One region of the Micromonospora violae genome, then DNA from elsewhere that is predicted to be linked to it. Evidence: riboswitches for the same ligand, from Rfam matches in the RefSeq annotation. Region 1 holds a riboswitch; each other region holds the start of a gene.
What was found. Region 1 has a riboswitch for cyclic di-AMP ahead of EV382_RS17860 (coiled-coil domain-containing protein). Riboswitches for the same ligand answer to the same signal wherever they lie in the genome.
Positions count from the first base shown of each region.

Region 1 (2,176 bases):
GTCTTGTCGCCGCCGGTGGCGACCCCACCGAAGCCGTTCTTCTGTGCTGCGAAGTCGCAGGCCCGACCCTTCGGGTGTTCACCGGAGCCGCTGGGGCGGTGGCACGAGACGTACCGGGTGAAGCCGGCGGCCTTGGCCTGGTTGAGCGCGTGCAGCGTGCGTGGGGTGATGCAGCCGCTGGCCGGCGTCGGGTCGTTGACGCTGCATGACTCGGAGGGCCAGGAGCCGTCGGAGTTGCGCGGCGCGGCCTTCGCGTTGGCGGTGGAGGTACCCCGGTTGGAGCCGGTGTCGGTGGTGGTCTGCGGCTTGGCCGCGGTGGCCACGGTCAGGGCCCGTTCGGCCTGATCCTTGCGCTTGGCCATCACCGCCACCTGCTTGCGCTGTTCGTTGATCTCGCCGTCCAGCGCGGTCCGGGTGCGGTTGGCCCGGTCCTTGCTGGCCAGCAGGTCGCGCAGCACCCGGTCCTCGTTGGCGGCCACCGCGTCCAGCGCGGCCGCCCGGTCCATGAAGCCCTCCGGGGTGTTGCTGTTGAGCAGCGCCGACATCGCGCCGAGCCGGCCGGTCCGGTACGCCACTTCGGCGATCTCGCCGACCTTGCCGTTGCGCTGGTCGATCTCGACCTCGATGGTCTTGAGCTGGGTGGCGAGCTGCCGCTGCCGTTGTACCGAGGTGTCCAGGGCGCGTTTCGCGTCCAGGTAGCCCTTGCTGGCCGCCTCGAGTTGGGCGCGCAACGCCGGGGTGCCGCCCTCCTCGTCGGAGTTGGGCGCGGCGGCCCGTTGGCCGGTCGGGGGAGCGGCCGAGGCGGTGCCGGCCGGAAGCGCGACGCCGAGGGCGAACATCGCGACGATCAGGGCCGCCAGGCGGGCGGCGGGTGGTCGTGCTGGTGCCACTGCGCATGTCCTTCCGTCAGCCGCCGACCGGGTTAGCTGTCGGGTTCGGGACGGAAGATCCCTACCGCTGACGCGGATGCACCCCAGGAACGTGGTTCCCCGGTTCGCCCTGCTGGGCGATTAGGCGGCGACCGCCACCGGCGCCGGGAGGGCGCCGCCTGGTGGAGGCCGGGACTGAGCCTACCGGTGCAGGTGGGGCGACTGCAGCCGATGTGACGGACGGTGCGTGCGTTACCACGGAAAATTACCGTGATCCCGTCACCACTCGATGGAGCCACACGCCCCGGCGGCGGCGCCGGGCTCGATCTGCAACGTCGCGTGCTCGATGCGGAAGTCGTCGTGCAGGGCCGTGCGGGCTGCGGCGAGCACCGCGCCGACGTCCGCGCCGGGTGCCATGGTCAGGTGTGCGGAGGCCACCTCCATGCCCGAGGTGAGCGTCCAGACGTGCAGGTCGTGCACCTCGACGACACCGGGGACCGCGGCCAGTCGGTCGTGCACGGCGGTCACCTGGAGGTGCTCCGGGGCGGCCTGCACCAGGATGCGGATGGCGGCGCGGGCCAGCCGCCAGGTGCGCGGCAGGATGAAGACGCCGATGGCGACCGCGACCAGGGGGTCCGCCCACCACCAGTCGGTGACGGTGATGAGCAGCGCCGCGCCGATGACGCCGAGCGAGCCGAGCAGGTCGCCGAGCACCTCCAGGTAGGCGCCCTGGAGGTTGATGCTCTCCCGGGCCCCGGCGCGCAGCAGGGCGAAGGCGGCGATGTTCGCGAGCAGACCGAGCACAGCCACCGCGAGCATCGGGCCGGCGATGACCTCGGGCGGGTCGCCGAAACGGCGGATCGCCTCGATCACCACGTAGATCGCGACGCCGGAGAGCAGGACGGCGTTGGCCAGCGCGGCGAGCACCTCGAGTCGGTAGAGCCCGAAGGTGCGCTGCGGGTCGCCGGTGGCCCGCCGGGTCGCCGTGATGGCGGCGAGCGCCATCCCGATGCCGAGCACGTCGGTGAACATGTGCCCGGCGTCGGAGAGCAGGGCGAGTGAACCGGTGTGCAGGGCCACCACGGCCTCGACCACCATCAGGGTGGCGAGGAGCCCGAATGCCGCCCAGAGTCGACCCCGGTGCTGGTGTGCGGCATTGGCGACGGAGCCGTGGTGGTGGTCATGACCTGCGCCCACGAGATCCACCTTCCGCCGCCGATCGGGACCCGGTCAAATGTATGCGCACATCGCTATGTGTGCAAGTGTACGCGTAGCGCCGTGCACCGGTGGCAGTCCGCGCAGGTCAG
Region 1 covers NZ_SHKK01000001.1:4,051,862-4,054,037, reverse strand. Annotated here, with positions in the region: gene EV382_RS17860 (coiled-coil domain-containing protein) at 1-890, opposite strand, end outside; cyclic di-AMP (ydaO/yuaA leader) riboswitch at 896-1,027, opposite strand; gene EV382_RS17855 (cation diffusion facilitator family transporter) at 1,149-2,066, opposite strand; gene EV382_RS17850 (HelD family protein) at 2,173-2,176, opposite strand, start outside.

Region 2 (2,176 bases), 1.7 Mb from region 1:
GCCGAACGCCTCGTAAGGTGCCGGGATCCACTCGCAGGAGATGGTGCGTGGGCACTCCACCCCGTCCGGGCGGGCCAGCCGGCGCAGGCCCAGCCGGTCCAACCAGGAACGCTCGGGCCGCACCGTACGGGCCGGCAGGGTGATCCGCTGGCCGTCGTCGGTCACCCGGGACTCGCCCGCGCCGATGGTGGTGAAGACCTCGTCGGCGAAGGCCGCGGCCGCGTCGGCGCTGTCCGCGCCGGAGTACCGGGCCACCGCGCCGTACCAGGTCGCCGGGTCGGTGTCGGCACCGACCGGCGCGCCCAGATCCCTCTGGTACGCGGCCAGCAGCGCGGCTCCACCCCGGATGTTGAGGCCCGCGTCGGCGCGCAGCGCCTCAGGGGCGACGCCGGTCAGCGTGGCGGCGGCATCCACGGTCTGCAACGCGGCGGTGGACGGCCCGGGGGCGGCCACGGGCCGGGGTGCGGGCACCCGGGCGGGACGGGAGTCGTCGCCGCGGGGGTCCTCGGCACCGGCGTCGTGGTGACCACGCCCGGGCAGGGCGGTCACGTGCCGCGCGTCGGTCAGGTGCATCGGGCCGTAGCCGCCACTCGTGCTGGGTGTGCCGGCGTTGGTGTCCCAGCGGGACTCCAGGTAGGAGACGCCGAGCAGGACGACGCTGGGCACGCCGTACTCGGTGGCCGCGTCGGCGTACTGCTGTTGGCGGCCGATGGTGGGCGCGGCGGTGGCCGGGCCGACGGAGAGTGGCACCGTGGTCGCGGCGGCGACCACGGTGGCGGCGAGCAGTGCGCGCCAACCCGTCGACAGGGTGGGATGGTGCATCGAACCCCCTAGATTCTCGCGGAGTGCGGTCAGGTCACCATCGCGCCGCCCGGGAGCTCAGGTCAATACCTTTCTATTTATCGAAGTTTGCGGAAAGAATTCTTCACACACGGTCGGTGACCTCGCCCAATCGGTACGGAGTGTCACGGCCGCACGGGTTGCGGATCGGTAACGAGCGTCTCTACTCTGGTCATTCGTCGGCCCGACAGCAGCTCCGCCCAGCCCGGGCGGTAACGGACCGACACCGCCGAGTCGTTTCCGAACGAACCGGGGACCCACGTCCCTCGGGGTGAATCCGCAGCCACTGCGGTAGGGCGCCGACTTCCCGCCCGAACCCGTCAGCTAACCCGGTAGGCGGTCAGGAAGAAGGAGTACGGAACCCCGGTGGCACTCCATGCCCCGCGGCCGTCGTCCGAGCGGCCGGCATCAGCCGGCCCGTCGTCGATCGCGCCGCGCCCACGCTGGTCCCGCTTCACCACCGCTCTCGCCGCGCTGGCCGGCGTCGCCGTCGTCCTGACCGGCAGTGCCACGGCGGCCCACGCCGACCCGTCGGTCGCCGAGATCGAACGCCAGATCGACGCCGACTGGAACAAGCTCGAACCGATCATCGAACGGCACAACGCCACCCGCACCGACCTCGCCGCGAAGCGCAAGCAGGCCGACGCGCTGGCCGCCCGGATCGCTCCGCTGGAGCGCCAGGTCGACGCCGCGATGGACAAGGTCGGTGCCCTGGCCGCCCGCGCCTACATGGGTGAGAACGTCTCGACCGTCAACGCCGTGCTGGGCAGTCGGTCGCCCAGCGAGGTGGTCGGCCAGCTCGAAATGCTCGACCGCTTCGCGCACAACCAGCAGAAGGACGTACGCCAGGTGGCCGACCTGCGCGACCAGCTGGCCGCGCAGAAGGCGCCGTTGGACGAGATGGTGACCCAGCTGGCCCGTACCGAAGCTCAGTTGGCGGCGAAGAAGAAGCAGATCAACGAGGAGATCGACCGCCTGCAGAAGCTGCGCCTCAAGGTGTACGGCAACGGCGGCGGCGGTCCGCTGCGCCCGGCACCCTGCCCGGGTAGCTACCCCGGCGGCGCCGCAGGCACCGCGGTCAAGTTCGCCTGCGCGCAGATCGGCAAGCCCTACGTCTGGGGTGCCGAGGGCCCGAACTCGTACGACTGCTCCGGGCTGATGCTGGCCGCCTGGGCGAAGGCCGGCGTGTCCCTGCCGCACAACGCCGCCGCGCAGAGCCGGGTCACGAAGAACGTCAGCAGGGGCGACCTACGCCCCGGCGACCTGGTCTTCTACTACAGCGACATCCACCACGTCGGCATGTACGTCGGCGGCGGCTGGGTGGTGCACGCCTCGC
Region 2 covers NZ_SHKK01000001.1:5,727,310-5,729,485, forward strand. Annotated here, with positions in the region: gene EV382_RS25730 (N-acetylmuramoyl-L-alanine amidase) at 1-822, opposite strand, end outside; cyclic di-AMP (ydaO/yuaA leader) riboswitch at 1,058-1,193, shown strand; gene EV382_RS25735 (C40 family peptidase) at 1,207-2,176, shown strand, end outside.
Region 2: another riboswitch for cyclic di-AMP. It lies ahead of EV382_RS25735 (C40 family peptidase); the one in region 1 lies ahead of EV382_RS17860 (coiled-coil domain-containing protein).

Region 3 (2,176 bases), 2.1 Mb from region 1:
GCGGTGGTGGGGGTGTCCTACCGGCTGGCCGCCGGAGCGGTGCGCCCGGTGGCCGCCGCGCCGGCCGGCTTCGCGACGGTGGACCCCTCCACCGGATCGGTCGAGTCGGCCGCGCCCGCCACCGTCTGACGCGGCGAGGGCCGCCCCGCGCGACGCGGAACGGCCCTCGACGGGGGTCGTACGGGTCAGAGCAGCGACATGTGGACGTGGTCGGTGTGGTTCGACGGCCCGCTGTACGACTTCCAACCGGTGGCCGGGAACCAGATCTGCCGGTTCCAGATCACGTAGTAGATGCCGAGCCGGTCGGCGTTACGGATGAGGAACGCGGCGACGTTGTTGCCGTACATCCGGGTGTCCTCGTTGTGCCACGGCGCGAAGCCACTCTTCTGCAGCGACCAGTCGCAGGCGCGGCCCTTCGGGTGCTCCCACGGCCCACCGGGGCGGTAGCAGCCGACGAACCGGTTGAACCCGGCCCGCTTGACCTCCTTGTACGCGTGCAGCGTGCGGGGGGTGACGCAGCCGGACGTGGTCGGGTCGTTCTCGCTGCACGACTGGGGCTTCCAGTCACCGTCGGCGGTGCGACCCGGACCGATCTTCGCCACCGGGGAGGTGGCGTCCACCAGGCCGCCGGTGAAGCCCTTGCCGCCGACGAGGGCGAGCGCCTTGTTGGCCTCGCTCTTCCGCCTCGCCATCAGAGCGGTCTGCTTCTGCTGCTCCCGGACCTCCGTGTCGAGGGCCAGCTTCGCCTGCTCGGCGCGGGCCTTGACCTCGTTGACCTCGGAGAGCTTCTTCTCGTGGACCATGTTCAACTCGTCGAGCGCCGCCGCGCGCTGGACGAACGAGTCGGGACCGTCGCTCTCCAGCAGCATCGCGACTGCGCCGATCCGACCGGTCCGGTACGACTGGGCGGCGATCTGCCCGACCTGCGGGGCCAACGCGTCCAGGTCGGCCTTGGCCCGCGCGACCTCCAGCGCCAACTCGCCCTGCCGCTTCTTCGACTTGTCCAGTTTGGACTTGGCGGCGGAGTAGTCGCGGTTGGCCTGCTCGATGACGTCGGTGAGCAGCTTGGGCTCGCCGTCCTCCTCGTGCCCGGACGGGGTGGGGGTCGTTGGCGCGGCGTGCGCCGGGAGCGGCCCGGCGAACACGGTCAGTGCGGCGATCACGGCCACCACGGGTGTCAACCAGCGGCGTAGGGGTGCCGTCACAATGTTCCCTTCCGTCGACCGCCGACCGGGTTAGCTGCCGGGTTCGGGGCGGAAGTGGCCCCTACCGCTGACGCGGATTCACCCCACGTACCTGGGTCCCCGGCTCGCCGGTTGGCGATTGGGCGGTGGCACCGCAGGCGCCGCTTCGCGCCTTCATCGGTAACCGGCAGCGAGGTTACCCGAGAGTCGACCGGGTGAGCTACGCCTGGAGGCCGACCAAAAGCGTCATTTCGCCATAGCGTTGAGTTACCAGTGACGTGGTTCTCAGGGTGGTCGCCCGATCTGGTCACGCTGAGGAGTGTCACCATGCCGAATCCGTGCTCCTGTTCGACTCCGGCCACCGGTCGGTGGCCTCGGATGGGGGTGGGGTCCGCGTCCGATCCGGCTCGTCCGAGCCGACCTTTCGCGATGAGATGAGTGCGGCCAGCGCCTCCGCGCGGTCCGGCTGGGGTCGGGGCGCGGGAGCACCGGTGGACGGCGTCGTATCGGTGCGTCCGGCGGCGGTCACCACCGCGGCCAGCCCGGTGGTCAGCGGCACGGCGGCGATCAGACCGAGGGTGGCGACCGCGCTGCGGACGATCTCCTGTGCGAGGAACTCGCTGGTGAGGATCTGCCCGATCGGGCGCGAGTCGGCGGTGAGCAGGAGCAACAGGGGCAGCGACGCGCCCGCGTACGCCAGCACGATGGTGTTGACAGTGGAGGCGATGTGCGCGCGGCCGACCCGGGTGGCCGCACGGTACAGCTGCAACCGGGTCAGCTCGGGGTTGGCGTTCGCCAGCTCGGTGACGGTGGCCGCCTGGGTGACCGTCACGTCGTCGAGCACGCCGAGCGATCCGATGATGATCCCGGCGAGCAGCAGTCCGTGCAGGTCCACGTCGCTGTGGAACATCGACAGCGTGGTGGCATCCTCGCTGCCGAAGCCGGTGAGGTGCGTCGCCGCCGTGGCGATGGCGGCGAGCACGCCGGTCAGC
Region 3 covers NZ_SHKK01000001.1:6,195,685-6,197,860, forward strand. Annotated here, with positions in the region: gene EV382_RS28010 (carbonic anhydrase) at 1-129, shown strand, start outside; gene EV382_RS28015 (coiled-coil domain-containing protein) at 186-1,205, opposite strand; cyclic di-AMP (ydaO/yuaA leader) riboswitch at 1,210-1,340, opposite strand; gene EV382_RS28020 (YibE/F family protein) at 1,507-2,176, opposite strand, start outside.
Region 3: another riboswitch for cyclic di-AMP. It lies ahead of EV382_RS28015 (coiled-coil domain-containing protein); the one in region 1 lies ahead of EV382_RS17860 (coiled-coil domain-containing protein).